Regions from separate parts of the Pantoea sp. X-Soil-YNGN-844 genome, predicted to be linked through region 4. Evidence: predicted binding sites of a transcription regulator. Region 4 holds the regulator's gene; each other region holds the start of a gene.

Region 1 (7,251 bases), 2.7 Mb from region 4:
TTGCGCTTTTGACCTTTGTTTTATCATAAACAACGGATTAGGCGGGAGAGCAGGGCGGTTTTATCTGCCAGAGATTCGCTTTTTCACGGCACCGGGCAGCATCATGTCAGAGAGATGTGCCTGAATGGCAGGCAGATGCGGGCATAAAGGCCGAAATCCTGCTCACAGAATCCCGGCCTGCCTGCAGGATTACTTCAGGCCTTTAAGCACTTTAACCGTGCTTTCGATGTCGATCTCATCTTCGGAGAAGATTAGTGTCGTTCCCTGGAAGGTAGTCACCGCCAGCTTTTTCAGCGAGCGCATCTCACTGGCGTTCGGGTCAGACTTAGGACGGATATTATTCAGCAACAGGCCCACTGAAAGCACCGCGTTCTCTTTATCGACACCAGCATCAACCGGGACTTCTTCGTTGTAAACCAGGTAAGACTTAATCGAAGTGATCTTCAGCCGCTCGCCTGCGATATAGATATATTTGCTGGTTGGCGCGACTTTCACCGCATAGGCGGACAAGCCTTTGTTGTTGGTGGTGGGTTCAAATGTCACCGCCGCATCTTTCTTAATCAGATCAGGATTGGCGACTTTAATCACATGAAAATAGCGGTTATCACCGTTTTCATCTTTGATAAAGCCAAAACCTTTATCTTCAAACCAGGTTGTGATTATTCCGTTCATCGCCATTTTTTGCCTGCTTAATCTACTCAGTTTTTTACAGCGCGCAGTGTAAAACACAATGCCTGCGCAGACTATATAAGTCTGGATGATAATTTACGGCCGGGCAAGAGGCTGGGGCGGATGCCCGACGAGGAGGTGAATGCGGTGGTCAGAAAGGTTAACCGGCGGACGGCGCAATGCTCGTCTGCCGGTGCGTATCTCTTACTCGTTGCCCCAGCGGTTCAGGAACTCGGCGATATCATCAATACGCTGCTCATCGATACCCGCTTCGCGCGCCATATCCTGCTGCGACTCTTCACTGATCTCTTCGTTATTCATCAGACGGGTGATCAGCAGCTGGAAGTAATGCGCTAGCGGAGTACGCTCTGCTTCGCTGACTGGCTTAGCCGCCTCCGTCGCGTACTCGTCTGCGACATCATAATATTTGAGAGAAATTTCGTTGTTCATAAGGAGATCCGCAGAGTTGAAAGTAAGTAGCGACCGGATTCTGACCCGGCTTGTGGAGGTATTATTTCGTGTTTAGGTTGGGGCTGTAAAGGGGAACAGGATGCCCGATTCTGACTAGAGAACCAGTGGTGGTAGCTGTCTGAACGTGCTGACTAAGCCTTCTCCCCAGCCTTTACGGATAGTCGTGAAGTACGGGTGGTCTTCGGTAATGCGGTATTGCCGGGCATCGCTGTAGCTGTCACACGGGTAGATCATTACGTCGAGCGGCAGACCAACGGACAGATTGCTGCGCAGAGTCGAATCCAGTGAAATCAGCGCGCATTGCATCGCCTGCTCCAGAGACATGTCGTAGTGCAGCACCCGGTCAATGATCGGTTTGCCGTACTTGCTTTCACCAATCTGGAAATAGGGCGTATCGCGGGTGGCTTCGATGAAATTACCCTGTGGGTAAATATGGAACAGGCCAATATCATCCCCATTGATTTGCCCGCCGAGCAGCAGGTTGCAACTGAAGTCTGTTGTACTGCCATTCTGTTGTGCCTCACTGTCACGCTGGATGACCTCACGAACCGTCTCGCCAACCAGAGATGCGGCGTCGTAGAGGCTGGAGGCATTCAGCAGATTGGGGCAGTCGGCATTCCTGCTGCGGTGTCGCAACAGACTGATAATACTTTGCGTGGTCGCTAAATTGCCGGCAGTCTGAAGCACCAGCGTACGATCGCCGTCCTGATGAAACACGTGCAGTTTACGGAAGGTGGAAATATGATCCACGCCAGCATTGGTTCGTGAATCGGACGCAAAGACCAGCCCGGATGACAGGCGCATGGCCACACAATAGGTCATACCACACTCCCCTCAAAAAAAGATTTGCACGCCATCAGCGTGCATGAAGTTTTCACCATCAGCAAGTCGCGATTTAGAGATTGTTGACAAAGTCTGCCTGGGTTGCTGTAAGACAGAGCATGCACAGAAAACACAGTCAGATCGGAAAGACGCAAAATCCGTCATCCCTGACCTGCTCGGCCCGCGCCGTCCCTGGCGCGGGACGCTTTCCTCTTCTGCCCGTGTTCCCTGCGCGTTAAGTTTATTTGTTGCGGCCAGATGCACCCTGATTTGGGTTTGTCAGCAGTCTGTTTTACATCATTTGTACGGCGGCAATCGCGCACATATCTTCGTATCCCCCGCCAATGCGTAAACCGCGCACCGGACAGGCATCCAGGTAATCAATGCCGACGGCAAGCTTAAGATGTTGATCAGGTATACGGGTGTTGTTGGTGACGTCAAAGCAGTGCCAGCGGTCTTCTACCCAGACTTCGGTCCAGGCATGGGTCGCGACATGGGTAGAATCTTTACTGTGCAGGTAACCGCTGACGTAGCGTGCCGGTATATTCAGGCTACGACAGCAGCTCAGAAAGACATGCGTATGATCCTGGCACACGCCGGTACGGGCGGCGAAAGCCTCAGCGGCACTGTCAGTCACCAGGGTAGAACCTGGGGTGTAAGGCATCCTGAGCAGCAGGTCTCCCATCAGGTTTTCCAGGGCGGCCAGAATCGTCTGAGGCTGATGATAGCGCAGGGCAAACGCCTGAATCGCCGCATCGGGCTGGGTCAGCGGACTGTGGCGCAGGAAAACCAGCGGCGACAGATGTCCCTGAGCCTGATCTTCAATGCCGTGTTCAATCTCTACCACGCCATGTGCCTGAATGGTGATGGACTCATGCGGTTCATCGAGTGTCAGAACATGCATGATGTTGCCGAAGGCATCCGTGGTGCAGACCGCCTTCTCCGGCAAGGTCAGTTGCCAGGAAAGTATGCGTTGATGAGGCGATTCCTGAGGCGTCAGACGCAGGTACTGGATACTCCGTTGTACTGCCTGGTCGTAGCGATAGTGCGTGTTGTGCTCAATGCTAAGTTTCATTGCGCCTCCAGATACGTGTGATGAATACTTTCGGCGATCTCGTTGACCTGGGCGAGAAAGGCTTCCAGCCAGTTGTTCAGCCCGATTCTGTTCAGGTCTTTCATGGAACTGAAGCGCAGCTCGGCGTGCAGGATATGCGCCAGGCGGCGTGGCGGATTTGCATGGCCTCCAATCAGCTCCAGCTGCTGAACCATATCGTTGATACACGCCAGCAACGAACGCGGCAATTCGTTGCGCAGGATCATCAGTTCGGCGATGGTATCCCGGCTCAGGGGCTGCTTATAAATACTATGGTAGGCTTCGCGCGCACTTACTGCCTGCAGCAGTGTGTCCATGCGGTAATATTCGCGCACCGGGTCGTCGTCAATGTCCATCAGTCGGTTTTTCACCTCCAGCAGACGGGCGGTGCCATCAGCCCGTTCCAGCAGCGTCCCCAGGCGGATAAAGTGCATTGCATCGCTGCGGAGCAGGGTACCGAACATGGCACCGCGGAACAGATGAGAGCGCTCTTTCACCCAGTCAAAGAAGGCGTCGGCACCGTCTGAGCCGATGCCCTGACGGCGTATCGATTTCATCCCGATCCAGGTGGCATTGATACACTCCCAGACTTCGGATGACAGGCTGCCACGCACCGCATGCGCGTTGTTCCAGCCCATCTGCAGGCAACTGAAAATGCTGCTGTGATTCCGGTTATCAAGAGCGAAAAAACTGACCAGATTGGGCATCGTCAGTGTCGGGTAGGTCTCAGCATACAGCCCGCTGGTGCTGGTCAGGTTGAGCGGTACCAGCAGATCATGCGTACCCCCGTTACGGATTGGCATCATCGACAGCTTGTTGGTGACGTCCAGCACCCGGGCGATATTTTCTGCCCGCTCCAGATAGCGGGCCATCCAATAGAGTTCACTGGCTGTCCGGCTCAGCATAGATCATCCTCCAGTACCCAGGTGTCCTTGGTTCCGCCGCCCTGAGACGAATTGACGACCAGCGATCCTTCCGTCAACGCGACGCGGGTAAGCCCACCGGGAACCAGTCGGATCTCCGCGCCGCTGAGCGCAAAGGGCCGGAGATCGATATGACGTGGTGCCAGGCCGTCGTTGACAAACGTGGGGCAGGTGGACAACGCCAGCGTGTTTTGCGCGATGTAATTCTGCGGACGCGCCAGCAACAGGTCACGGAAGTGGGCGAGCTCAGCTTTGCTCGCGGCGGGGCCAATCAACATGCCGTAACCCCCAGCGCCATGAACTTCTTTTACCACCATTTTTTCGAGGTTGGCCAGCACATACGACAGCTCATTTTTATGCCTGCACTGCCAGGTGGGCACGTTGTTGAGGATCGGTTCTTCCTGCAGATAAAAGCGCACCATATCCGGGACGTAGGGGTAGATAGATTTGTCATCAGCCACGCCCGTGCCGATGGCATTGGCCAGGACAACATTGCCAGCCCGATAAACCGATAGCAGTCCCGGTACGCCGAGCATGGAGTCTGGTCGGAACGCCAGCGGATCGAGGAAGGCGTCATCAACCCGACGATAGATCACATGTACTCTGCATGGCCCGGCCGTCGTGCGCATGAACAGCATGCCATCCTTCACGAACAGATCGGCGCTTTCAACCAGTTCCACGCCCATTTGCTGGGCCAGGAAGCTGTGTTCGAAGTAAGCGCTGTTAAAGCGGCCTGGGGTTAATACCACCACGGTAGGATCGTTGACGGGTGAGCTTTCGCGCAGCGTTTGCAGCAGATGCGACGGATAACGTTCTACGGGCGCAATGCGTTGCTGTGCAAATAGTTCAGGATAGAGCCGCATCATCATCTTACGGTTCTCCAGCATATAGGAGACGCCGGAGGGGGTGCGCAGGTTATCTTCCAGAACGTAATATTCACCATCGCTGTTGCGCACCATATCCACGCCGATAATGTGTGCGTAGATGTTACGGTGGAGATCAACACCCTGCATACAGGGCTGATACTGTTCGTTAGCCAGAACCTGTTCTGCCGGAATGACGCCCGCTTTCAGAATATGTTGTTCATGGTAGATATCGTAGAGAAAGGCATTGAGCGCCTGCACACGCTGACGAATGCCGGCATCGAGCATGGCCCATTCGGCGGCCGGGATAATACGTGGCACGCTGTCGAACGGGATCAACCGTTCAGCACCATTATCGTCATCGTAGACATTGAAGGTAATCCCTACCCGGTGAAACAGGAGGGCGGCCTCTTCCCGCTTGCGCTGTACCGCCTGGTGATCGGCCTGCTGCAGCCATTGCCAGTAGGCGGCGTAGTGGTCACGGTGTTCACCTTCAGCCAGAAGCATCTCATCAAAAAAGGGTGAAGCGGAGAGATTGATATTCAGCATCGTCACCTCGCAGACGTTAAAGGCTGTCAATCTATCCAAGCATAAAGTGTGCCAGCCTCAGAAGAAGCGGAACGGTGCAAAGCCGTGATAGTGCAAGGGTTAAAGCACTTGTTTGGTGCAGGCGCAGAGCAGTAATGTCTTAATATGGCGCTTAGTGTGACGTGATGAAAGAAATGGTCATGGCTCAGGCGTCTTCAGCCCATGAATACTGTCGCTCAGACGGTAACGGTAATATGCGGGATTTTATCGATCTGCCGGGCGTGCTCGGGCTGGTCAATCTGGAAAAAGTTATCGCCGCGCAGCCGGCTGTCTATCTGGTCGCGGTGGCACCAGACCGCTGAAAGCGGGCGATCCGCTACCCGCCGGTTTAGTGCTGGGGGCGCAGACTACTGCAGAACAGGCGAGTGCCAGCCTGAAGCCGCTGCTGGCGCGTAAAGGTATCAGCACGCTGAAAGCGGTTGAAGCCGGTCGCAGTTTTGGCATCTGGTACCATTCCTCCTGTAACGTGCTGGCCGTGCAGTTCTTCGCCAGGGTGTTTTATCCGCAGCAGTTTGCCGATCCCGATGCGTAGTAAACGCAATTCTATAACCCGTTCCTCGCCGTCGTACCGACCGGCACTTACTGGACCGAGTAAAAGGGACTTTGCCCCGACTGCCGGGGCGTTTTAATTCACGGAGAGAAGAGAAGGAAGATCAGGGGATGGTCACTTTCTCGACTATCGAACAGAGTCTCAACGATGCTCCCGGAGTTCTGACAGGCGAAGTATTTTCAATGGCAATACACGCAGTCGGGGGACGCTGTTTTAAGCGCTTTATTCACTACCGGATAATCAGCGTGAAAGAGTATTTTGTGTCTGCATAAATCGCGCACGCCAGGGCTTGAGAACCCACAACGCCAGACCGGCGGTGATGAAGTCGAAGGTAATCGCGCAGCCAAAGACCAGGTGCCAGTTATGGGTGTGCTGATACATCAGCGCCGCCAGCGGACCGCCAAAGATCGCGCCGATACCCTGCGAGATATACAGCCAGCCATAGTTCGCTGAAGCATTTTCGCTGCCAAAGGTGTCGGTCAGTGTGGATGGGAACAGTGAGAAGATTTCGCCCCAGCCAAAGAACACGACGCCTGAAAGCAGTACGAAGAGCAACGGATCTTCGCGGCAGGCAAGCCACAGCGTCATCGCCACACCTTCCAGCGCGAAGGCAATAAACATCGTATTTTCACGGCCGTAGCGGTCAGAAATAAAACCAAATAGGGGACGCGTTAAACCGTTAGTAAAACGATCAATGGTCAGCGCAAGCGGAAGGGCGGCCATACCGAAAATTACCGCCTTGCTGATGCCGAAGTCTTCGGCAAAAATCGCCATCTGCGAAGTCACCATCAGCCCTGAAGTCGACATCATGGTCATCATCATGAACATCAGCCAGAACAACGGCTGGCGCAGCATTTCCCCGGATTTAAACTGGCGCTGGCCCAGCACGGGAGACGGTGTTTTGCTGGCCGGTATCATCATGCTGGTTTCAGGCAGTCTCAGGTTCTGGCTGGCGAGAAGACCCACAGCGGCGAAGATGAGGCCAAATGTCGTCATCGTCTGTTCCAGCCCGTAGCTATTAAGAGAAATAGAAATCGGGAAGGTGGTGAAAATTGCCCCCATGCCGTAGCCCGCCGCCACGGTTCCGGCGGCAAAGCCGCGCTGCTGTGGAAACCACTTCATCACCAGTCCCACCACGCCGATGTAAACAATACCCGTCCCCAGTCCGCCAAGGCAGCCGTAGGCCAGATACAGTGAGGTGAGGCTGTTGACCCGGGCAGCGATCACCCAACTGAAACCCGCCATCAGTGTACCGATGGAGATCAGCAGACG
Region 2 (7,251 bases), 3.5 Mb from region 4:
AGTCAGGTACCGTTTTACTGTCAGTAACCAGTACACTTTCAATGCCCAGAGCGCGCGCCGCCTCAATGTTCTCCGGGTTATCGTCGAAAAACACCGCCTGATCGGCAGTCACACCCTCCGCGTCCAGCACATGCTGATAAATCCGGGCTTCCGGTTTACGCATACCCAGCTCCTGCGAGAGATAGAGTTTGTCAGCTGCCTGCTGTACGTCGGGATACTGCGTCGGCCAGAATTCACAATGCAGCTTATTGGTGTTAGAAAGGATCACCACCCGATGACCTTCAAGTCGCAGCCGGTTCATCAGCGCCAGGGTTTCAGGACGCACGTCTACGAAGACCGCCTGCCAGCCAGCAGTAAACTGTTCATAACTCAGCGCGATTTCCAGCTTTTCACACAGCGCCAGCGCGAAGTCTTCATCGCTGAGTTCTCCACGTTCGTGTTGTTCAAACGCTTCATCCATCTGGAAATGGCTTTGCAGCGAGGCCAGTGGCACACGGCTAAGGTCACTCCAGACACCCAGCACGCGGTTAAAGTCGATATCAATAATCACGTTGCCCAAATCAAAGATATACAGCATGGTGTGTCTCCTTCTGTTCCCTGGAGTATTCACTCTAGCGGCAAAAGTGCAGGCTGAACAGGCACGCGTGGAGAGAAAAGCGTAAACGCCAGAAGGTGGAGAGAACGCACCCAAATATTTACTGGCCCGACTGGAGAAGCCGGAATTTCAGGCAAAAAAAAGCCCCGCATGCGGGGCTTTTTATCAGTTAAAGGCGCACTTATGCGTCTTTAGGACCACGTGAAGCACGTTTACGGTCGTTTTCAGTCAGGTGACGTTTACGGATACGCACTGACAGTGGTGTTACTTCTACCAGTTCGTCATCATCGATGAACTCGATAGCCTGTTCCAGCGTCATTTTCTGCGGTGGAACCAGCGTCGTTGCTTCATCAGTACCGGAAGCACGCATGTTGGTCAGCTTCTTACCGGTCAGACAGTTTACGGTCAGGTCGTTAGAACGGCTGTGAATACCGATGATCTGGCCTTCATAGACTTCAGCACCGTGACCCAGGAACAGCTTACCGCGATCCTGCAGACCGAACAGGGCGAACGCGACGGCTTTACCCTGACCGTTAGAGATCAGTACGCCGTTCTGACGCTGGCCCACTTCGCCTGGACGGATATCGTCGTAGTGGCTGAAGGTAGAGTAGAGCAGACCGGTACCGGACGTCATGGTCATGAATTCGTTACGGAAGCCAATCAGGCCACGGCTTGGGATCACGTAGTCGAGACGTACGCGGCCCTTGCCATCCGGATCCATGTTTTTCAGATCGCCTTTACGCTCGCCCATGGCTTGCATAACGGAACCCTGATGCGTCTCTTCGATATCCAGCGTAACGTTCTCAAATGGCTCCTGTTTACGGCCATCGATTTCACGGAAGATAACTTTCGGACGGGATACCGCCAGCTCGAAACCTTCACGACGCATGTTTTCGATCAGGACTGACAGGTGAAGTTCACCACGACCTGATACGCGGAAGGCGTCAGAATCTTCAGTTTCTTCAACGCGCAGTGCTACGTTGTGAACCAGTTCTTTGTTCAGACGCTCAAGGATCTGACGTGAAGTCACGTACTTACCTTCTTTACCGCAGAACGGTGAGGTGTTGACGTTAAAGAACATGGTTACAGTTGGTTCATCGACGCTCAGGGCTGGCAGCGCTTCCACATTCTGCGTGTCACAGATAGTGTCGGAGATGTTCAGCTCGCCCAGACCGGTGATAGCAATGATATCGCCCGCTTCTGCCAGGTCGCTGTCGATACGCTCAAGACCCAGATGAGTCAGGACTTTACCGACTTTAGCGTTACGGGTTTTGCCTTCGCTATCGATGATAGTGACCTGCTGGTTAGGCTTCACTTTACCACGCTTGATGCGGCCGATGCCGATCACACCCAGGTAGTTGTTGTAGTCCAGCTGAGAGATTTGCATCTGCAGTGGCGCTTCAACTTCAACCTGCGGAGGTGAAACGTGATCAACGATAGCCTGGTACAGCGGGGTCATATCGTCAGCCATATCGGTGTGCTCAAGACCTGCAATACCATTCAGCGCAGAGGCGAAAATGATAGGGAAGTCGAGCTGCTCGTCAGTGGCATCCAGGTTTACGAACAGGTCAAATACCTGATCCACAACCCAATCCGGACGCGCACCCGGGCGGTCTACTTTGTTGATAACCACAATCGGCTTCAGACCATGCGCGAACGCTTTTTTGGTCACGAAGCGGGTTTGCGGCATAGGGCCATCCATCGCATCTACAACCAGCAGCACCGAGTCCACCATGGACATGACGCGCTCAACTTCACCACCGAAGTCGGCGTGTCCTGGGGTATCAACGATGTTGATACGGTAGTCATTCCACTTAATGGCGGTGTTTTTTGCGAGGATGGTAATCCCACGCTCTTTCTCCAAATCATTGGAGTCCATCACGCGCTCGGTTGCTTCGGTACGGGCATCAAAAGTACCGGATTGTTGCAGCAGTTTGTCAACCAGGGTGGTCTTTCCATGGTCAACGTGCGCGATGATGGCGATGTTACGCAAATTTTCGATCACAGCTTTGCCTCAGGCATTAGAAATAGCGCGGTATTGTACACGGATTAAGCGGAAGACTGAACAGGATCACACTTTTCACTGAAAGTTTATTGCATCGGCGCAAATTTGCCCTGTTCCCGGTGCAGAAAATGCACTAAGTTGGTCCTGCGCACCAAAATAGTGCTAATAAATCACCGTTAAGCACCGCAATGGTGCATTAAGACCATCGTGGTGCAGGCGCTTTATGACAAAAAGGTGCATCACAAGGCGATTTAAGCAACATCAAAAAAGTTGGCACAGAATTCGCTTTATCTAAATCAAGCGTAAACGCCAGACAGATGTCGGTTGAAGAGCGTGCCGGAAAAGATGAGTCAGGGAGTGGTTTTCCCAAACGCATTCCGGAAACGACGTTTCCTCGCCATGTAGATAATGAAAGACCATTTCCAGGAGAGTTGAGTATGTCCGCTGAACACGTTCTCTCGATGATGAACGAGCATGAAGTTAAGTTTGTTGACCTGCGTTTTACCGATACCAAAGGTAAAGAACAGCACGTTACGATCCCTGCTCACCAGGTTAACGCTGACTTCTTCGAAGAAGGCAAAATGTTCGATGGTTCGTCTATTGGCGGCTGGAAAGGCATTAACGAATCAGACATGGTGCTGATGCCTGACGCTACCACGGCAGTCATGGATCCTTTCTTCGAAGATTCTACGCTGATCATCCGTTGTGACATTCTTGAGCCAGGCACCATGCAGGGTTACGATCGCGATCCACGCTCTATCGCCAAGCGCGCTGAAGATTACCTGCGCTCTTCCGGCATCGCGGACACCGTGCTGTTTGGACCAGAACCCGAATTCTTCCTGTTCGATGACATCCGTTTCGGTTCATCAACGTCCGGCTCACATGTGGCTATCGACGATATCGAAGCGGCATGGAACACCGGTAAAGAGTACGAAGGCGGTAACAAAGGTCACCGTCCAGGTCTGAAAGGCGGCTACTTCCCGGTTCCACCGGTTGACTCATCACAGGACATCCGTTCTGCCATGTGTCTGACCATGGAGCAGATGGGCCTGGTTGTTGAAGCGCATCACCACGAAGTGGCGACCGCAGGTCAGAACGAAGTGGCAACCCGCTTCAACACCATGACCAAAAAAGCGGACGAAATTCAGATCTACAAATATGTCGTTCACAACGTTGCGCACGCTTACGGCAAAACGGCGACCTTTATGCCGAAGCCAATGTTTGGCGACAACGGTTCAGGCATGCACTGCCACATGTCACTCTCTAAAGGCGGCCAGAACCTGTTTGCTGGCGATAAGTACGGCGGCCTGTCTGAAATGGCGCTGTTCTACATCGGCGGTATCATCAAGCACGCGAAAGCCATCAACGCCCTGGCGAACCCGACAACCAACTCTTACAAGCGTCTGGTCCCGGGTTATGAAGCACCGGTTATGCTGGCTTACTCTGCCCGTAACCGTTCTGCCTCAATCCGTATCCCGGTTGTTGCCAGCCCGAAAGCTCGTCGTATCGAAGCGCGCTTCCCGGATCCAGCCGCTAACCCATACCTGGCGTTCACCGCTCTGCTGATGGCTGGCCTGGATGGCATCATCAACAAAATCCATCCTGGCGACGCGATGGATAAGAACCTGTATGACCTGCCACCGGAAGAAGAAGCTGAGATTCCAAAAGTTGCAGGCTCGCTGGAAGAAGCACTGAATGCACTGAACGAAGACCGCGAGTTCCTGACCCGTGGCGGTGTATTCACAGACGAATCGATCGATGCTTACATCGAACTGCGTAAAGCAGAGATGGATCGCGTTCGCTTGACGCCACACCCGGTTGAGTTCGAGCTTTACTACAGCGTTTAACTGGTCAGACGTTTTTGTTGCCGTGGAAACTTTTAGCCCATCTTCGGATGGGCTTTTTTCTCCGCGAATTCACCGTTCATTCGCCCTCTTTTCGGCTTAAAGACTAAAATGCACCTGACTGGTGCAGAGGAACGTTGTATGGCAACTGGCTCTCTGCCCGATGCGGGGCAGATTCTCAACGCGTTAATCAACAGTATTTTGTTGGTGGATAACGATCTGGTTATCCATTACGCCAACCCGGCGGCGCAGCAATTACTGGCGCAAAGCTCACGCAAATTGTTCGGCACACCATTACCGGAATTAACCGGCTACTTTTCGCTGAATATTGAGGTGATGCGCGAGAGTCTTGAGGCTGGCCAGGGATTTACTGACAGTGAAGTCACGCTGGTGGTAGATGGTCGCGCACATATTATGTCGCTGACCGCCCAGCGGTTACCCGATGGCTTAATCCTGATGGAAATGGCGCCGATGGATAATCAGCGTCGCCTCAGTCAGGAGCAGTTACAGCACGCGCAGCAGGTCGCCGCTCGCGATCTGGTTCGCGGTCTGGCCCATGAGATTAAAAATCCGCTGGGCGGATTACGCGGCGCGGCACAGCTCCTATCCCGCGCCCTGCCCGATCCGTCACTGAATGAATACACCAAAGTGATTATTGAACAGGCCGACCGGTTGCGAAATCTGGTGGATCGTCTGTTAGGTCCGCAGCAGCCAGGCATGCACATCACGCAGAGCATTCATCAGGTGGCCGAACGGGTGGTCAATCTGGTGTCGATGGAGCTGCCGGAGAATGTTTCGCTGGTACGGGATTACGACCCCAGCCTGCCGGAACTGCCGCATGACCCCGACCAGATTGAACAGGTGCTGCTTAACGTGGTTCGCAACGCACTTCAGGCGCTGGGCGACGACGGTGGCACCATTGTTATCCGCACCCGCACTGCTTTCCAGTTGACGCTGCACGGCACGCGTTATCGCCTGGTGGCACGTATTGATATTGAAGATGATGGCCCCGGCATTCCGGCCCAGCTGCAGGATACGCTGTTTTATCCGATGGTCAGCGGACGTGAAGGCGGAACCGGTTTAGGCCTCTCCATCGCCCGTAGCCTGATTGATCAACATTCAGGAAAAATAGAATTTAACAGTTGGCCGGGACACACCGAATTTTCGGTTTACCTGCCTATTCGCCAGTGAGGTTTCTATGCAACGAGGGATAGTCTGGATCGTCGATGACGATAGCTCCATCCGCTGGGTGCTTGAACGCGCGCTCACTGGAGCCGGTTTGAGCTGTGCGACCTTTGACAGCGCAAGCGAGGTGCTGGATGCCCTCTCAACCAAGACCCCGGACGTTTTACTGTCAGATATTCGCATGCCCGGTATGGATGGCCTGGCGCTGCTGAAACAGATTAAGCAGCGTCATCCGATGCTTCCGGTCATCATAATGACGGCGCATTCGGATCTGGACGCCGCCGTCAGCGCCTATCAGCAGGGTGCCTTTGATTACCTGCCTAAACCGTTTGATATCGACGAAGCGGTGGCGCTGGTCGAACGAGCCATCAGTCACTATCAGGAACAGCAGCAGCCGCGAAATCAGCCGGTCAGCGGACCCACCACCGATATCATTGGTGAAGCGCCGGCGATGCAGGATGTGTTTCGTATCATTGGCCGGTTATCGCGCTCGTCGATCAGTGTGCTGATCAACGGCGAGTCCGGTACCGGTAAAGAGCTGGTGGCTCATGCGCTGCATCGCCATAGTCCGCGTACCAAAGCGCCTTTCATCGCGCTGAACATGGCGGCGATTCCCAAAGATTTGATTGAATCCGAACTGTTCGGTCACGAGAAAGGTGCCTTTACCGGCGCAAACCAGATCCGTCAGGGCCGTTTTGAGCAGGCGGATGGCGGCACGCTGTTTCTGGATGAGATCGGTGATATGCCGCTGGATGTGCAGACCCGTCTGCTGCGCGTGCTGGCCGATGGCCAGTTCTATCGCGTTGGTGGCTATGCGCCAGTGAAAGTGGATGTGCGTATTATCGCCGCAACCCACCAGAATCTGGAATTACGCGTGCAGGAAGGCAAGTTCCGTGAGGACCTTTTCCACCGCCTGAATGTGATTCGCGTGCATCTGCCACCGCTGCGTGAGCGTCGTGAGGACATCCCGCGTCTGGCACGTTACTTCCTGCAGGTGGCGGCCCGTGAGCTGGGGGTGGAAGCGAAGATTCTGCATCCGGAAACCGAGACAGCCTTAACCCGGCTTCACTGGTCCGGTAACGTCCGTCAGTTGGAGAACACCTGTCGCTGGCTGACCGTGATGGCAGCGGGCCAGGAAGTACTGATTCAGGATCTGCCCGGAGAACTGTTTGAAGCCAGTACCCCGGAAAATCCGGTGCAGTCGCTGCCTGACAGCTGGGCAACCCTGCTGGCACAGTGGGCCGACCGCGCCCTGCGTTCCGGTCATCAGAATCTGCTGTCAGAAGCCCAGCCAGAGATGGAGCGTACGCTGCTCACCACTGCGCTGCGTCATACGCAAGGCCACAAGCAGGAAGCAGCACGTCTGCTGGGCTGGGGACGAAACACGCTGACGCGCAAGCTGAAAGAGCTGGGCATGGAGTAAGCGGTTCGGTACGGGCTGGCAGATGACGCCAGCCCGTTTCTTCAGATAACGCGCGAGAACTGCTGCTGACGCGCTTTCTGACGCAGATAACGATCAAAACACATGCAGATATTACGAATCAGTAACCGGCCAATCCCCGTCACCTCCAGCCCGCCAGCCGTTTGTACCACCAGCCCATCGGCCATTAACGGTTTCAGCA
Region 3 (7,251 bases), 560 kb from region 4:
AGGTACCGCCGGTACCCGCGCTCATAATCACCGTATGGGGAATCGGATAGGGTTCATGCTGCATCTGACGGAATATGCTTTCAGCAATATTATTATTACCGCGCCAGTCGGTAGCGCGTTCAGCATAGGTAAACTGATCCATAAAATGGCCATTCAGCTCACGTGCCAGCCGTTCAGATTCTGCGTAAAGCTGGCAGGGATCCTCGACAAAATGGCACTGTCCGCCATAAAAGGTGATCTGCTCAATCTTACGTTTCGCCGTACTGGCGGGCATCACCGCAATAAAGGGCAGGCCTAGCAGCCTTGCGAAGTACGCCTCAGAAACGGCCGTGCTGCCTGACGAGGCTTCGATAATCGGCGTATTCTCTTTAATCCAGCCGTTGGAGAGACCGTAAAGAAACAGGGAACGTGCCAGCCGATGTTTAAGACTGCCACTGGGATGGGTGCTCTCATCTTTCAGATAGAACCAGATGCCGGGAAAATCCGCCAGATCGAAACGGATCAAATGGGTTTCAGCCGATCGTTGAAAATCAGCGTTAATTTCGTTGATAGCGTGGCGAATCCAGCAGGTCTGCATCTCAGGCATCCGGTAAAGAAGTGATGCGGCTATTTTATGGCACGTGCAGAAAAAAGAGATTGCAAAAATACCGCTAAAATCGCGGTAATGGAGAAAATGATTCTCCCGGAGTCCCGTATGTTAGATAAAACTGACCTTAAACTGCTCTCACTGCTGCAGCAGGATTGCACGCTGTCACTGCAGGCGCTGGCGGATGCCGTCAACCTCACTACCACACCCTGCTGGAAGCGCCTGAAAAAGCTCGAAGATGATGGCATTATTCGCGCCCGGGTGGCGCTGCTGGATGGGGATAAAATCGGACTGTCACTGACGGCGTTTATGTTTGTGAAAACCCAGCAGCACAGCCGCGACTGGTATCAGGCTTTTGTCTCGGTGGTCAGCAGCATGCCCGAGGTGATGGCCTTTTACCGGATGGCAGGTGAGTATGATTACCTGCTGCGCATTCAGGTGGCCGACATGAAGAGCTATGATGCGTTCTACAAGCGATTAGTGAACGGTGTGCCCGGCCTGATTGATGTGACATCCAGCTTCGCCATGGAAGAGATTAAATACACCACGGCTTTACCTGTCGCCCCCTGAGGGCCTGAAATTGAGAACAGCGTTGTGCGATTATTCAGTCAATTAAGTTGGTATTTTCTGCGGGAGTGGCGGCGCTATCTGGGCGCGGTCATCCTGCTGATTGTGATTGCTGTTCTGCAGTTGCTGCCGCCGCATGTCGTCGGTGTCATTGTTGATGGTGTCACACGTGACAACATGAGTACCAGCCGCATCATGATGTGGATTGGTATCATGCTGGCAACCGCAGTGGTGGTCTATTTGCTGCGTTATGTCTGGCGCGTGCTGCTCTTTGGTGCCTCCTACCAGCTGGCGGTTGAGCTGCGCGAAGATTTCTATCGCCAGCTGAGTCGGCAGCAACCGGCATTTTATCTGCGTCACCGCACCGGTGACCTGATTGCGCGTGCCACTAACGATGTGGATCGGGTGGTGTTTGCGGCCGGGGAAGGGGTGCTGACGCTGGTCGACTCGCTGGTGATGGGCTGCGTGGTGCTGCTGGTGATGAGTACGCAGATCAGCTGGCAGCTGACCCTGCTGGCGCTGGTGCCGATGCCCATTATGGCAATCGTCATCCATCGCTACGGTAATCAGCTGCATCATCGCTTTAAACTGGCCCAGGCGGCCTTCTCCAGCCTTAACGATCAGACGCAGGAGAGCCTGACCAGCATACGGATGATTAAATCCTTTGGTCTTGAACAGCATCAGTCGCAGCAATTCTCCGATATCGCCCGCGACACCGGTGAAAAGAACCTGCGCGTGGCGCGAGTCGATGCCCGTTTCGATCCCACAATCTACATCGCTATTGGTTTCTCAAACCTGCTGGCGATTGGCGGCGGCAGCTGGCTGGTGTGGCATGAGCAGATGACGCTGGGGCAGCTGACCAGCTTTGTGATGTATCTTGGCCTGATGATCTGGCCGATGCTCGCCCTGGCGTGGATGTTCAATATCGTCGAACGCGGCAGCGCCGCCTGGAGCCGCATCGGTGCATTGCTGGCGGAAGCGCCCGCGGTGGAAGATGGCGATAAATCTCTGCCACCTGAACCGGGTACGCTGCAGGTCGCGATTCGCGCCTTTCACTATCCGGCCAGCGCGGCTCCGGTGTTAAGTGATGTCAGCTTCCAGCTTAAGCCCGGCGAAATGCTGGGACTGTGCGGGCCAACCGGCAGCGGAAAAAGTACCTTACTGAGCCTGATCCAGCGCCATTTTGATATTCAGCAGGGCGACATCCGTTATCACCAGATCCCGCTGACGCAGTTGCGGCTGGACAGCTGGCGCAGTCGTCTCGCCGTGGTTAGCCAGACACCATTCCTGTTTTCGGACAGCGTAGCGAACAACATTGCGCTGGGAAAACCGGGCGCAACCCGGCAGGAGATTGAACAGGCCGCCACGCTGGCCTGCGTGCATGACGATATTCTGCGTCTGCCGCAGGGTTATGAAACCGAAGTCGGGGAGCGAGGTGTGATGCTGTCGGGTGGACAGAAGCAGCGTCTTTCAATTGCCCGGGCACTGCTGCTGAACGCAGAAATCCTGATTCTGGACGATGCGCTCTCTGCGGTGGATGGTCGTACCGAGCACGAAATCCTGCATAACCTGCGCATCTGGGGACAGGGAAAAACACTGATTATCAGCGCACATCGCCTGTCGGCGCTGACGGAAGCCAGTGAAATTCTGGTGTTACAACAGGGCAGCGTGGCACAGCGTGGCGATCATGACGCGCTGACCGCCAGCGCTGGCTGGTATCGTGACATGTACCGTTACCAGCAACTGGAAGCGGCGCTGGATGATGATGAAAATGAGAAAGGAGTGCCGCATGGCTAAGTCTGCCCGCTTGTGGCCCACCCTGAAGCGCCTGCTGAGCTACGGTAAGCCCTGGCGTAAATCCCTGTCGCTGGCGGTAGGCATGCTCTGGATCGCTGCCGCGGCGGAAGTAACCGGTCCGGTGCTGGTCAGTTACTTTATCGATAACCTGGTGGCGAAACATCAGATGCCCTGGGGGCTGGTGACCGGTCTGGTCATCAGCTTTGTCCTGCTTCAGCTACTGGCCGCCGGGCTGCACTACTGGCAGGCGCTGCTGTTCAATCGCGCCGCCATTGGTGTGGTACAGCGGTTACGCAGTGACGTGATGAATGCCGCGCTCTGTCAGCCGCTGAGCGCCTTTGATACTCAGCCGGTCGGGCAGATTATTTCGCGCGTGACGAATGACACCGAAGTGATCCGCGATCTTTATGTCACGGTAGTTTCAACCGTACTGCGCAGCGCTGCGCTGGTCGGCGCCATGATGGTGGCGATGTTCAGTCTTGACTGGCGCATGGCGCTGGTAGCAATGATGATCTTCCCGCTGGTACTGATAGTGATGCTCATCTATCAGCGTTACAGCACGCCGATTGCCCGACGGGTTCGCAGCTATCTGGCTGACATCAACAACGGCTTCAATGAAGTGATCAGCGGCATGAGTGTGATTCAGCAGTTTCGTCAGCAGGCGCGATTTGGTGAGCGCATGGGCGAAGCAAGCCGCTCTCACTATCTGGCGCGAATGGAGACGCTGCGTCTCGATGGCTTTCTGCTGCGTCCATTGCTGAGCCTGTTTTCAGCGATGGTGCTGTGCGGGCTGCTGATTCTGTTCAGTTTCTCGATGCCTGGCGTGTTTGAAGTGGGGGTGCTCTATGCCTTTATTACTTACCTGGGCCGTCTGAATGAGCCACTGATTGAGCTGACCACCCAGCAGTCGATGCTGCAGCAGGCGGTAGTGTCTGGCGAGCGTATCTTCGAGCTGATGGATGCCGCCCAGCAGCAGTATGGTGCCGATCAGCAGCCACTGGCTTCAGGTCGTATTGCCCTGAACAACCTCAGTTTTGCCTACCGTGAAAACCGCGATGTGCTGAGTGATATCAATCTTGACGTCGCACCGCGTGAGTTTGTGGCGCTGGTGGGCCATACCGGCAGTGGCAAAAGTACCCTGGCTAACCTGTTGATGGGTTATTACCCGGTGACGCGCGGCGAAATCCGTATTGATGATCGCCCGATTAGCGACCTGAGCCATGCCGTGCTGCGACGCGGTATCGCGATGGTGCAGCAGGATCCGGTGGTGCTGGCCGATACGCTGCTGGCCAATGTGCGGCTGGGCCGCAACATCAGCGAAGAGGCAGTCTGGACAGTGCTGGAACAGGTGCAGCTGGCACCGCTGGCGCATGCTCTGCCGGAGGGGATTCACACCCGGCTGGGCGAGCAGGGCAATAACCTGTCGGTCGGGCAGAAGCAGCTGCTGGCGCTGGCCCGGGTACTGGTTGACCTGCCGCAGATCCTGATCCTCGACGAGGCGACCGCTAACATCGATTCCGGCACCGAGCAGGCCATTCAGCAGACGCTTGCGACGCTACGGCAACACAGCACACTGGTGGTGATCGCTCATCGCCTCTCAACGATTATTGATGCGGATAAGATTCTGGTGCTGCATCGTGGTCGTGTGGTTGAGCAGGGCACGCATCAGCAACTGCTGACGCTCCAGGGACGCTCCAGGGACGCTACTGGCAGATGTATCAGCTGCAGCAGGCAGGGGAAGATCTGGCGTCGGGCGTAGCTGTAACATCTGAAAGCTGACTTGCACCTTTTTTGCGCAGCTTTATCGGAATAATCTGTATAAATGCACTCCTTTGACGCCTGGAGCACCAAAGGAGTGCAGCGTCAGGCTGCGATCCCTGTCACACACCCATTCTCATTCATATCTTCCTTGAAGCATCCCTTGCTCCGTCTCGCCTGACTCACTGATTAAGGTCACTCTTACACTCTGGCACAGGCTTTGCTTATATCCCTGCGTGTCCGTAAACGTTACCTATTTACTCGCTGGAGGGGATCCAATGAAGCTGGTTACCGTCGTAATTAAGCCATTCAAACTGGAGGATGTACGTGAAGCTTTATCCTCTATCGGCATTCAGGGACTGACCGTCTCCGAAGTGAAAGGTTTTGGTCGTCAGAAAGGCCATGCAGAGCTCTATCGTGGCGCAGAGTACAGCGTTAACTTCCTGCCGAAGGTCAAAATTGATATTGCGATTGCCGACGATCAGTTAGACGAAGTGGTGGATGTCATCAGTAAAGCGGCCTACACCGGCAAAATTGGCGACGGTAAAATTTTCGTGGCTGAACTGCAGCGCGTCATCCGTATTCGTACCGGCGAAACCGATGAAGCCGCTCTGTAATTAAGACTCAGTACTGTGATGGGATGGAATAAAAATGAATAAAATTTTCACGAAGCTGGGCCTCACCAGTCTGGCACTGTTACCCTCACTCGCAATGGCTGCGCCTGCCGTTGCGGACAAGGCTGATAACGCATTTATGATGATTTGCACCGCGCTGGTGCTGTTTATGTCAATTCCAGGTATTGCGCTGTTTTACGGCGGTCTGATTCGTGGCAAAAACGTTCTGTCGATGCTGACGCAGGTTGCTGTGACCTTCTCGCTGGTCTGCGTGCTGTGGGTGGTCTACGGCTATTCACTGGCCTTCAGTGAAGGCAATGCCTTCTTTGGCGGCTTTGGCTGGGCCATGTTGAAAAACATTCAGCTCACCGCCGTTATGGGCAGTTTCTATCAGTATATCCACGTAGCATTCCAGGCCTCGTTTGCCTGTATTACCGTGGGCCTGATTGTTGGTGCCATTGCAGAACGTATCCGTTTCTCTGCCGTACTGATCTTCGTCGGTGTCTGGCTGACGCTTTCATATTTACCTATCGCACACATGGTCTGGGCGGGCGGTTTCCTGGCTCAGGACGGCGCTCTGGACTTCGCTGGTGGTACCGTGGTGCACATCAACGCGGCTGTCGCAGGTCTGGTGGGTGCTTATCTGGTTGGCAAACGTGCGGGCTTTGGTAAAGAGGCCTTCAAGCCACATAACCTGCCGATGGTCTTCACCGGCACCGCTATTCTTTATGTTGGCTGGTTTGGCTTTAATGCCGGTTCAGCTTCAGCAGCAAACGAAATCGCGGCACTGGCTTTCCTGAACACCGTGGTGGCAACAGCGGGTGCCGTACTGGCATGGACCTTTGGCGAGTGGGCGGTACGTGGTAAGCCTTCTCTGCTGGGTGCCTGCTCAGGCTTTATTGCGGGTCTGGTCGCGATTACACCGGCCTGTGGTTATGTCGGCGTTGGCGGTGCATTAATCATCGGTCTGGTCGGCGGCCTCGCGGGACTGTGGGGCGTCACCACCCTGAAAAAATGGCTGCGCGTCGATGATCCATGCGATGTATTCGGTGTGCATGGCGTCTGCGGTATTGTCGGCTGTATCCTGACCGGCGTGTTTGCTTCCTCTTCACTGGGCGGCGTCGGCTATGCTCAGGGCGTGACCATGGGCCATCAGGTCTGGGTGCAGCTCTTCAGCGTGGGTCTGACGATTGTCTGGTCAGGCGTTGTTGCCTTTATCGGTTTCAAGCTGGCCGATCTGATTGTCGGGCTGCGCGTACCGGAAGAGCATGAACGCGAAGGTCTGGATGTAAACAGCCACGGCGAGAATGCTTACAACCAGTAATGGACAGGCACTGAAATGAACAATCGGGGGCGAGCAATCGCCCCTTTTTTTATTCTCTTTATTCGCTGCGCTGGCGCATTACCCCTTCCTGAACGGTTGACGCTACCAGCACACCCTGCTGATTGTAGAACTCGCCGCGGACAAAACCGCGTGCGCCAGAAGCTGAGGTACTGACCACGCTGTAGAGCAGCCATTCAGTGAAGTCGAACGGGCGATGGAACCACATCGAGTGGTCAATAGTAGCGACCTGCATATCCGGCTCTAAAAATCCTTTGCCATGTGGCTGCAGCGCGACCGGCAGGAAATTGAGGTCGGATGCATAGCCGAGCAGGTACTGATGGATACGCAGGTCATCGGGCAGGGGGCCGGTGGCACGGATCCAGACCTGACGCTCCGGTTTATCCACATGTCCACGAAGCGGGTTATGGATCTGCACCGGGCGAATCTCCAGCGGACGTTCAGCAATAAATTTTTCACGTAACTTTTCTGGCAGCAGATGCGCCATTTTCTGCGCCATCGCCTGTTCGGTTAACAGGTTTTCTGGCCCCGCCACCTGCGGCATCGGATTCTGATGTTCAAATCCGCTTTCCGGTGACTGGAAAGAG
Region 4 (7,251 bases):
CGCCGCGCGATATCTATGATGATGAAGCGGCAACGAAAGTGCTGGAAACGGACGAGAAGGTGTTCCGTCATAACGTCTCGCTGACTTATGAACAGTGGCTGCAATATCCCGACGGGCGCAAAGCCTGTTTCGAGATCCGTAAAGTGCCTTATTACGACCGCGTCGGTAAGCGCAGCGGGCTGATGGGCTTTGGCCGCGATATAACGGAGCGTAAGCGCTATCAGGACGCGTTAGAGAACGCCAGCCGGGAGAAGACCACCTTTATCTCTACGATCAGCCACGAGCTTCGTACGCCGCTTAATGGCATTGTCGGCCTGAGTCGTATTCTGCTGGATACCGACCTTAATCAGGAACAGCTGAAATACCTGAAAACCATTCACGTCTCTGCCATCACGCTGGGCAACATCTTCAATGATGTGATTGAGGTGGACAAAATCGAGCGCCGCAAAGTGCAGCTGGACAATCAGCCGCTCGACTTCACCGGTTTCCTCGCCGATTTAGAAAATCTTTCCGGCCTGCTGGCTCAGCCAAAAGGGCTGAAATTTGTGCTTGCGCCACAACTGCCGCTGCCGCATATGATTTCGACAGATGGAACGCGTCTGCGTCAGATTCTGTGGAACCTGATTGGTAACGCCGTGAAGTTTACTCAGCAGGGCGAAATCGTAGTGCGGGTAGCCTATGAGCAGGACGAAACGCTGCGCTTTGAGGTGCAGGACTCCGGTATGGGTATTCGGCAGGAGGAGCAGGATAAGATCTTTGCGATGTACTATCAGGTCAAAGATCAGCATGGCGGTAAACCGGCGACCGGCACCGGTATCGGGCTGGCGGTTTCACGTCGTCTGGCGCAGGCGATGGGCGGCGACATCCGTGTACACAGCGCACCAGGGCAGGGCTCATGCTTCACCGTAGAGATTAAGGCGCCGCGCATTGCTGAAGAGGTGGAGGATGAAGGCCTGGACGACAGCCTGCCACTCCCTGCGCTGCATGTGCTGCTGGTTGAAGATATTGAGCTGAATGTGATTGTGGCGCGCTCGGTGCTTGAGAAGCTGGGCTGCAGCGTCGAGGTCGCCATGACCGGCAGCGAAGCGCTGGCGCTGTTCGACCCGCTGGAGTTTGATCTGGTGCTGCTGGATATTCAGCTGCCCGATATGACCGGGCTGGATGTCTCGCGTGCGATTCGCCAGCAGTATCAGGGAACGCATCTGCCACCGCTGGTGGCACTGACCGCCAATGTCCTTAAAGACAAAAAAGAATATTTCGACGCGGGAATGGATGATGTCCTGAGCAAACCGCTGGCCGTGCCGGCGCTGACCGCGATGATCAAAAAATACTGGGATTATCAGGCAGATTCGGAAGAGGAAACCGCAGAGGTCAGCGATGACAAAACCCGGATGCTGCTGGATGTCGCGATGCTCGAACAGTATATCGAGCTGGTTGGTCCCGGTCTGATCACCCAAAGCCTGACGATGTTTGAAAAGATGATGCCGGACTATCTTGCGGTGCTGGAATCGAATCTGATGGCGCGCGATCAGAAAGGCATTGCTGAAGAGGGGCACAAGATCAAAGGGGCGGCGGGTTCGGTCGGGCTGCAGCGCTTGCAGATGCTGGCGAAACAGATTCAGAGTCCTGAATTACCGGCTTGGTGGGACAACGTTGTTGAATGGATTGACGAGCTGAAGCATGAGTGGCGACATGATGTGCAGGTATTGCGCGACTGGGTGGCAGAGCAGGATAAGTCATATCCCGGAAAAAAATGACCCCAGCCGAGGCCGGGGTGCGCGAATACTGCGCCAACACCAGGGAAAGCATTGCGGCCGCTATGATTTGAATAATTAATGCAGCCGCAGGGTATTGGTTAACACTGACATCACCTTAGCAAATTCATCTTCTCATGCGACAAGATTCATTAAAATTTGTGATATTGAGCAGCGTTTAAATACAGAAAACATTAATTTGGCAACACAGTCAAGTAAGGAATCATTTTCTCTGCTGCATTGCTGTTATTTTAATCAAATTTGTGGTTTTTGGTATAGTTTTGATGCTGCTCAGCTGCAAAGCAAAGACTGAACAGCAGTAAATTAAGCTGGCATTAACCTTTGCCTCTTCAGGGAAGCTAACGCGCTGATATTGCAAGTGACCGCCCTGAAATGACACGAATTATCCAAAACGATTTGGAATGATAAAAAAGAATCTAAAACTTTGTCCTTAACTTGCGCTGACATCATTGCGCTTAATGAGAGTAAAGAGGGACACAATAACTCTGAGCAACGCGGATAAGCGCTGTTTATTTAAACGTTATCAGCGTGATTCTGTTTAAGCTTTGGGCGGCTCATCATTCATAAAAAAATAACAGTTAAGAATATTGAATGATTTGAACCGGCGCTTATCACCCATTATTAAGTGTTTATCTGGAAAGATGCTAAGCCGTGACAATCAATGGAACCGATTCCTTTTTTCCGGAAGTCCTTGAACTATTTCGAACTGTTGCAGCATTTTGATGCAAAATGATTGAATAAAGTCTGGAAACCGCTGTGAGGTTTTCAGCGATTTTTGTGAAAAAGCTGCTTTTCTGGCAGTGATTACATGAGTGATTAATTAACGTCTGAAACAGGTATGGGAAGATTGCATGAACAAGCATAAAGGAAGCGTCGGACAGCGTATCAGACGTATTATTGGTCGTGTTCTGCTGGTATGGCTGGGCGTATGGCTGGCGGGAATTTTGCTCTTTTCGTTCCTGCCGGTACCGTTTTCAGCGGTAATGGCTGAACGACAGATCGGTGCCTGGTTACGCGGTGACTTTAGCTATGTCGCCCATTCTGACTGGGTCGGACATGATGAGATTTCGCCGTGGATGGGGCTGGCCGTTATCGCCTCAGAAGATCAAAAGTTTCCGGACCACTGGGGGTTCGATGTCGCGGCGATTGAATCTGTACTGGATAACAGCGATAGCCGGATGCGTGGTGCCTCCACATTGTCACAACAGACAGCAAAGAATCTGTTTCTGTGGGATGGCCGCAGCTGGGTGCGTAAAGGTCTGGAAGCGGGGCTGACAGTAGGTATTGAGACAGTCTGGTCGAAACGTCGTATTCTGACCGTCTATCTTAATATTGCAGAGTTCGGGCCGGGTATTTTTGGCGTTGAAGCAGCTTCACAGCGCTACTTCCACAAGCCAGCCAGCCGGCTTACCGCTGCCGATGCCGCCTTACTGGCGGCCGTTCTGCCTAATCCTATTCGTTATCGTGCGGGTGCGCCTTCAGGCTACGTCAGAGAGCGACAGCAGTGGATAATGCGTCAGATGCGCCAGCTTGGTGGGGAGGGCTTCCTGCAGCGTAATAAGCTCGACTAAGACTTAGTCTTCATCAAAGCCCGCTTCAAACAGCTCAATGACCGCTGCCAGCGCCGGTATTTCCTCCGGGCCGCTGGCTTCAATCTCTATGTGCCCGCCTTTAGCCGAGTCGAGCATCAGCAGCGCAATCACGCTGCTGGCCTCAGCTTCCGTGCCCGCTTCGTTGCGCAGCAACACTTCGGCATCGAAGCTCTGCACCAGCTCAAACAGCTTCATTGCCGGACGGGCATGCATGCCCAGCTTATTTTTGATTTCTACAGTTTGTCTGACGGTCATGATTTGCGCTTTTCCAGCGTGCGATGGCGTGACTGTACATTCTTACCGCGCGAACGGAAGTAATCCGCCAGCTGTTCTGCAATATAAACTGAGCGGTGTTTGCCACCGGTACAGCCAATCGCCACGGTAAGATAGCTACGGTTATTGGTCTCCAGCATCGGCAGCCAGAGTTCAAGATAGCTGCGTGTCTGGTAGATAAAGTTGTGCACTTCAGTGTGGCGGTCAAGGAAGGCCGCCACCGGACGATCGAGGCCGGTCATCGGGCGCAGCTTAGGATCCCAGTGGGGATTAGGCAGAAAGCGCACGTCAAAGACATAATCAGCGTCAATCGGGATGCCATGTTTGAAGCCAAAGGATTCAAACACCATGGTCAGTTCGCGTTCACGCTTGCCCAGCAGACGGGTACGCAGCATCTCGGCCAGCTCATGTACCGACATCTCTGAGGTGTCGATGATCAGATCGGCACGCGAACGCAGCGGCTCCAGCAGATCGCTCTCTTCATCAATAGCGCTCTCCAGCGACAGATTTTTGCTGGAGAGGGGATGCAGACGGCGCGTATCGCTGTAACGACGAATCAGGGTATTGCGATCGGCGTCGAGAAACAGCAGCTGAGGTGAAAATGTGTCAGGTAGATTATTCAGCGCGGTTTCAAAAATTTCCGGGGATTCAGGCATGTTACGCACGTCGATGCTGACCGCCGCCGAAATATTGCGTTCCGCCAGCGAGTTGGCCAATTCAGGCAGCAGCACGACCGGCAGGTTATCAACGCAGTAGAATCCCATATCTTCCAGCGCACGGAGCGCCACTGACTTCCCCGAGCCTGAACGACCGCTAACGATCATCAGCACCATGACCTTCTCTCCCGTTTTAAAACCGGCACCGGGCCGGTAAAGACGCGTTACTGCTCTGTCTGGACTTCCGTAATAATGGCATAGAGCTCTTCATCACTCTGCGCAGCACGCAGACGACGGCAAACCGTTTTATCTGCCAGACGTTTTGCCACCAGTGAAAGGGTGTGCAGATGTGTTTTGCACTGGTCAGCCGGAACCAGCAATGCAAACAGCAGGTCGACCGGCTGGTTGTCGACGGCATCAAACGCAATCGGCTGCTCAAGGCTGATAAATACCCCAACCGCTCGCAGAGTATCCTCTTCCAGCTTGCCGTGAGGAATGGCTATTCCGTTACCAATACCGGTACTGCCCATGCGTTCGCGGGTCAGAATCGCTTCGAAAAGCGTCTGGTGCGGCAGGTTGAGCTGCTTAGCGGCCAGTTCGCTGATGATTTCCAGCGCACGTTTTTTGCTCTGGCAGTGTACGCCGCTGCGGGTGCAGTCTGGCGAAAGCACTGTGCTCAATTCCAGTGTAAGGTCGTTGTTCATTATCGTTTCACTTGCGTGTTCACCAGGCCATTCACCACCAGCGCGCTGATATGTGCGACAAACGGCGCTTGCTCAGATGACAAAACGGGGCGGATTATCCGCCCCATCCTGTCGGCTCTGCGCGCCATGCGCGCGTAGCTAGCGTGAAGGTTAGTGTTTTTTCAGTTTATCTTTGTGTTTGGTCAGCTGACGGGCGAGTTTATCGATCAGCCCGTCAATTGCCGCATACATATCTTCCGCTTCCGACGTAGCGTGCAGCTCGCCACCGTTCACGTGGAGTGTTGCGTCAGCCACCTGCGTGACTTTCTCAACCTTCAGGACAATATAGACCTGATTGATATGTTCAAAATAGTGTTCCAGTTTGGCAAATTTACCGCTGACGAATTCACGTAAAGGTGGCGTGATTTCAACATGTTGCCCGGTCAGGTTCAGCTGCATAGGTCTTCCTTCTCATTTCTTTCAAACCAGCTGTTTACGCTGGTTCGATGGCGGGATGGATAAAGACTCACGATATTTGGCGACGGTACGCCGTGCCACCATGATCCCCTGATCAGATAACATGGAGGTCAGTTTACTGTCGCTCAAGGGTTTGGCTGGATTTTCCGCCGAAATTAATTTCTTCACCAGAGCACGGATCGCGGTAGAGGAGGCTTCACCGCCACCTTCCGTATTAACGTGACTGGAGAAAAAGTACTTCAGTTCAAAAATGCCACGCGGGCTGTGCAGATACTTCTGCGTGGTCACACGGGAAATGGTCGATTCGTGCATCTCAACGGCCTGGGCGATATCGGCCAGCACCATCGGACGCATAAATTCTTCACCCTGCTCGAAGAACGCCTGCTGCTGCTCAACGATACAGCGCGTAACTTTCAGCAGCGTGTCATTGCGGCTTTCAAGGCTCTTAATCAGCCAGCGCGCTTCCTGCAGATTACTGCGAATGAACTGGCTGTCGCTGTCATTGCGCGTTGAGCCACCCATTGCCGCGTAGTGCTGGTTAATCTTCAGACGCGGCACGCTGTCGGCATTGAGTTCAACTGTCCAGCGGCTGCCAACCTTACGCACCAGCACGTCGGGGATAACATATTCCGGCTCGCCGGTGTTGATGGACTGACCCGGACGCGGGTCCAGCGACTGAATCAGCAGCATCGCCTCTTTCAGCACCTCTTCTTTGAGGCGCGTGACGCGCATCAGGCTGCGGAAGTCGTGATTGGCCAGCAGGTCGAGATGTTCGCTGACAATCAGGCGTGCTTCAGTCAGCATCGGCGTTTCTGGCGCATACTGGGAGAGCTGAACCAGCAGACAGTCACGCAAATCACGTGCGCCCACACCAATCGGGTCAAAGCGCTGGATGCGTTTCAGCACCGCCTCAACCTCATCCGCTTCAAGCTCATCATTGCCGATGCTGTCAAGGATCTCCTCAAGCGAGACGGTGAGATATCCGGTGTCATCGATAGCATCGACGATAGAGGTCGCAATCGCGCGGTCGGTATCGCTGAAAGGCGTCAATTCGACCTGCCACATCAGGTAATCCTGCAGTGACTGCGTGGTTTCGCCCTGATAGACCGGCAACTCATCATCCTGATAATCGGTACCGGTGCCGGAAGGGGTACCAGCGGTGTAGATTTCATCCCAGGTGGCATCCAGCGGCAGCTCATCAGGCATCTCTTTCTGCTCAAGCGCTTCACGGGTATCCAGCGCTTCGGCTTCTGACGATTCCCGGGAGTCAATCTCGTCATGCAGATCGGTCTGCTCAAGCAGAGGATTACTTTCCAGTGCAAGCTGTAACTCCTGCTGGAGTTCAAGCGTGGAGAGTTGCAGCAGACGAATCGCCTGCTGCAATTGTGGAGTCATTGCCAGCTGTTGGCTGAACCTGAGTTGTAAACCTTGCTTCATAGACAGGATGGTAGTTCCCAGGTAAACATCGGTATTAACGACACCTTATCAGAGTCTGAACTCTTCACCCAAATAAACCCGCTTAACCTGCTCATCCGCAAGAATTTCATTGGGTGTACCATGCGCAATCAGATGGCCCTGGCTGACGATATAGGCCCGCTCACAGACCGCTAACGTTTCGCGCACGTTGTGATCGGTAATCAAAACGCCGAGGCCGCTGTCACGCAGATGCTCAATGATCTTCTTGATGTCGATAACGGAAATAGGGTCAACACCGGCAAAAGGTTCATCCAGCAGAATAAACTTAGGATTGGCAGCCAGCGCGCGGGCAATCTCAACACGACGTCGTTCACCACCC

Evidence for each region. The regulator sigma-54, encoded in region 4, starts transcription at its own class of promoters, with help from an activator protein. The targets are predictions, from matches to a motif close to GTTGGCACANNTTTCGCTNT.
Region 1: the regulator sigma-54 is predicted to act here: its motif matches at 5,427-5,446, upstream of AC6I8C_RS14460 (circularly permuted type 2 ATP-grasp protein).
Region 2: the regulator sigma-54 is predicted to act here: its motif matches at 2,870-2,889, upstream of glnA (glutamate--ammonia ligase).
Region 3: the regulator sigma-54 is predicted to act here: its motif matches at 4,916-4,935, upstream of glnK (P-II family nitrogen regulator).

What each region holds. Positions count from the first base shown of each region.
Region 1 covers NZ_AP036007.1:3,122,242-3,129,492, reverse strand. The annotation lists gene AC6I8C_RS14485 (cold-shock protein) at 190-678, opposite strand; gene AC6I8C_RS14480 (YmjA family protein) at 874-1,119, opposite strand; gene AC6I8C_RS14475 (proteasome-type protease) at 1,234-1,962, opposite strand; gene AC6I8C_RS14470 (transglutaminase family protein) at 2,255-3,037, opposite strand; gene AC6I8C_RS14465 (alpha-E domain-containing protein) at 3,034-3,960, opposite strand; gene AC6I8C_RS14460 (circularly permuted type 2 ATP-grasp protein) at 3,954-5,390, opposite strand; gene AC6I8C_RS14455 (hypothetical protein) at 5,555-5,731, shown strand; gene AC6I8C_RS14450 (hypothetical protein) at 5,761-5,961, shown strand; gene oxlT (oxalate/formate MFS antiporter) at 6,220-7,251, opposite strand, start outside.
Region 2 covers NZ_AP036007.1:3,979,246-3,986,496, forward strand. The annotation lists gene yihX (glucose-1-phosphatase) at 1-577, opposite strand, end outside; gene typA (ribosome-dependent GTPase TypA) at 777-2,600, opposite strand; gene glnA (glutamate--ammonia ligase) at 3,038-4,447, shown strand; gene glnL (nitrogen regulation protein NR(II)) at 4,586-5,635, shown strand; gene glnG (nitrogen regulation protein NR(I)) at 5,643-7,052, shown strand; gene hemN (oxygen-independent coproporphyrinogen III oxidase) at 7,094-7,251, opposite strand, start outside.
Region 3 covers NZ_AP036007.1:1,014,831-1,022,081, forward strand. The annotation lists gene AC6I8C_RS04510 (PLP-dependent cysteine synthase family protein) at 1-577, opposite strand, end outside; gene AC6I8C_RS04515 (Lrp/AsnC family transcriptional regulator) at 695-1,156, shown strand; gene AC6I8C_RS04520 (SmdA family multidrug ABC transporter permease/ATP-binding protein) at 1,181-2,950, shown strand; partial or broken gene AC6I8C_RS04525 (SmdB family multidrug efflux ABC transporter permease/ATP-binding protein) at 2,943-4,729, shown strand; gene glnK (P-II family nitrogen regulator) at 4,987-5,325, shown strand; gene amtB (ammonium transporter AmtB) at 5,360-6,646, shown strand; gene tesB (acyl-CoA thioesterase II) at 6,705-7,251, opposite strand, start outside.
Region 4 covers NZ_AP036007.1:454,192-461,442, forward strand. The annotation lists gene arcB (aerobic respiration two-component sensor histidine kinase ArcB) at 1-1,757, shown strand, start outside; gene mtgA (monofunctional biosynthetic peptidoglycan transglycosylase) at 2,627-3,346, shown strand; gene npr (PTS phosphocarrier protein NPr) at 3,350-3,622, opposite strand; gene rapZ (RNase adapter RapZ) at 3,619-4,473, opposite strand; gene ptsN (PTS IIA-like nitrogen regulatory protein PtsN) at 4,521-5,000, opposite strand; gene hpf (ribosome hibernation promoting factor) at 5,151-5,438, opposite strand; gene rpoN (RNA polymerase factor sigma-54) at 5,460-6,893, opposite strand; gene lptB (LPS export ABC transporter ATP-binding protein) at 6,942-7,251, opposite strand, start outside.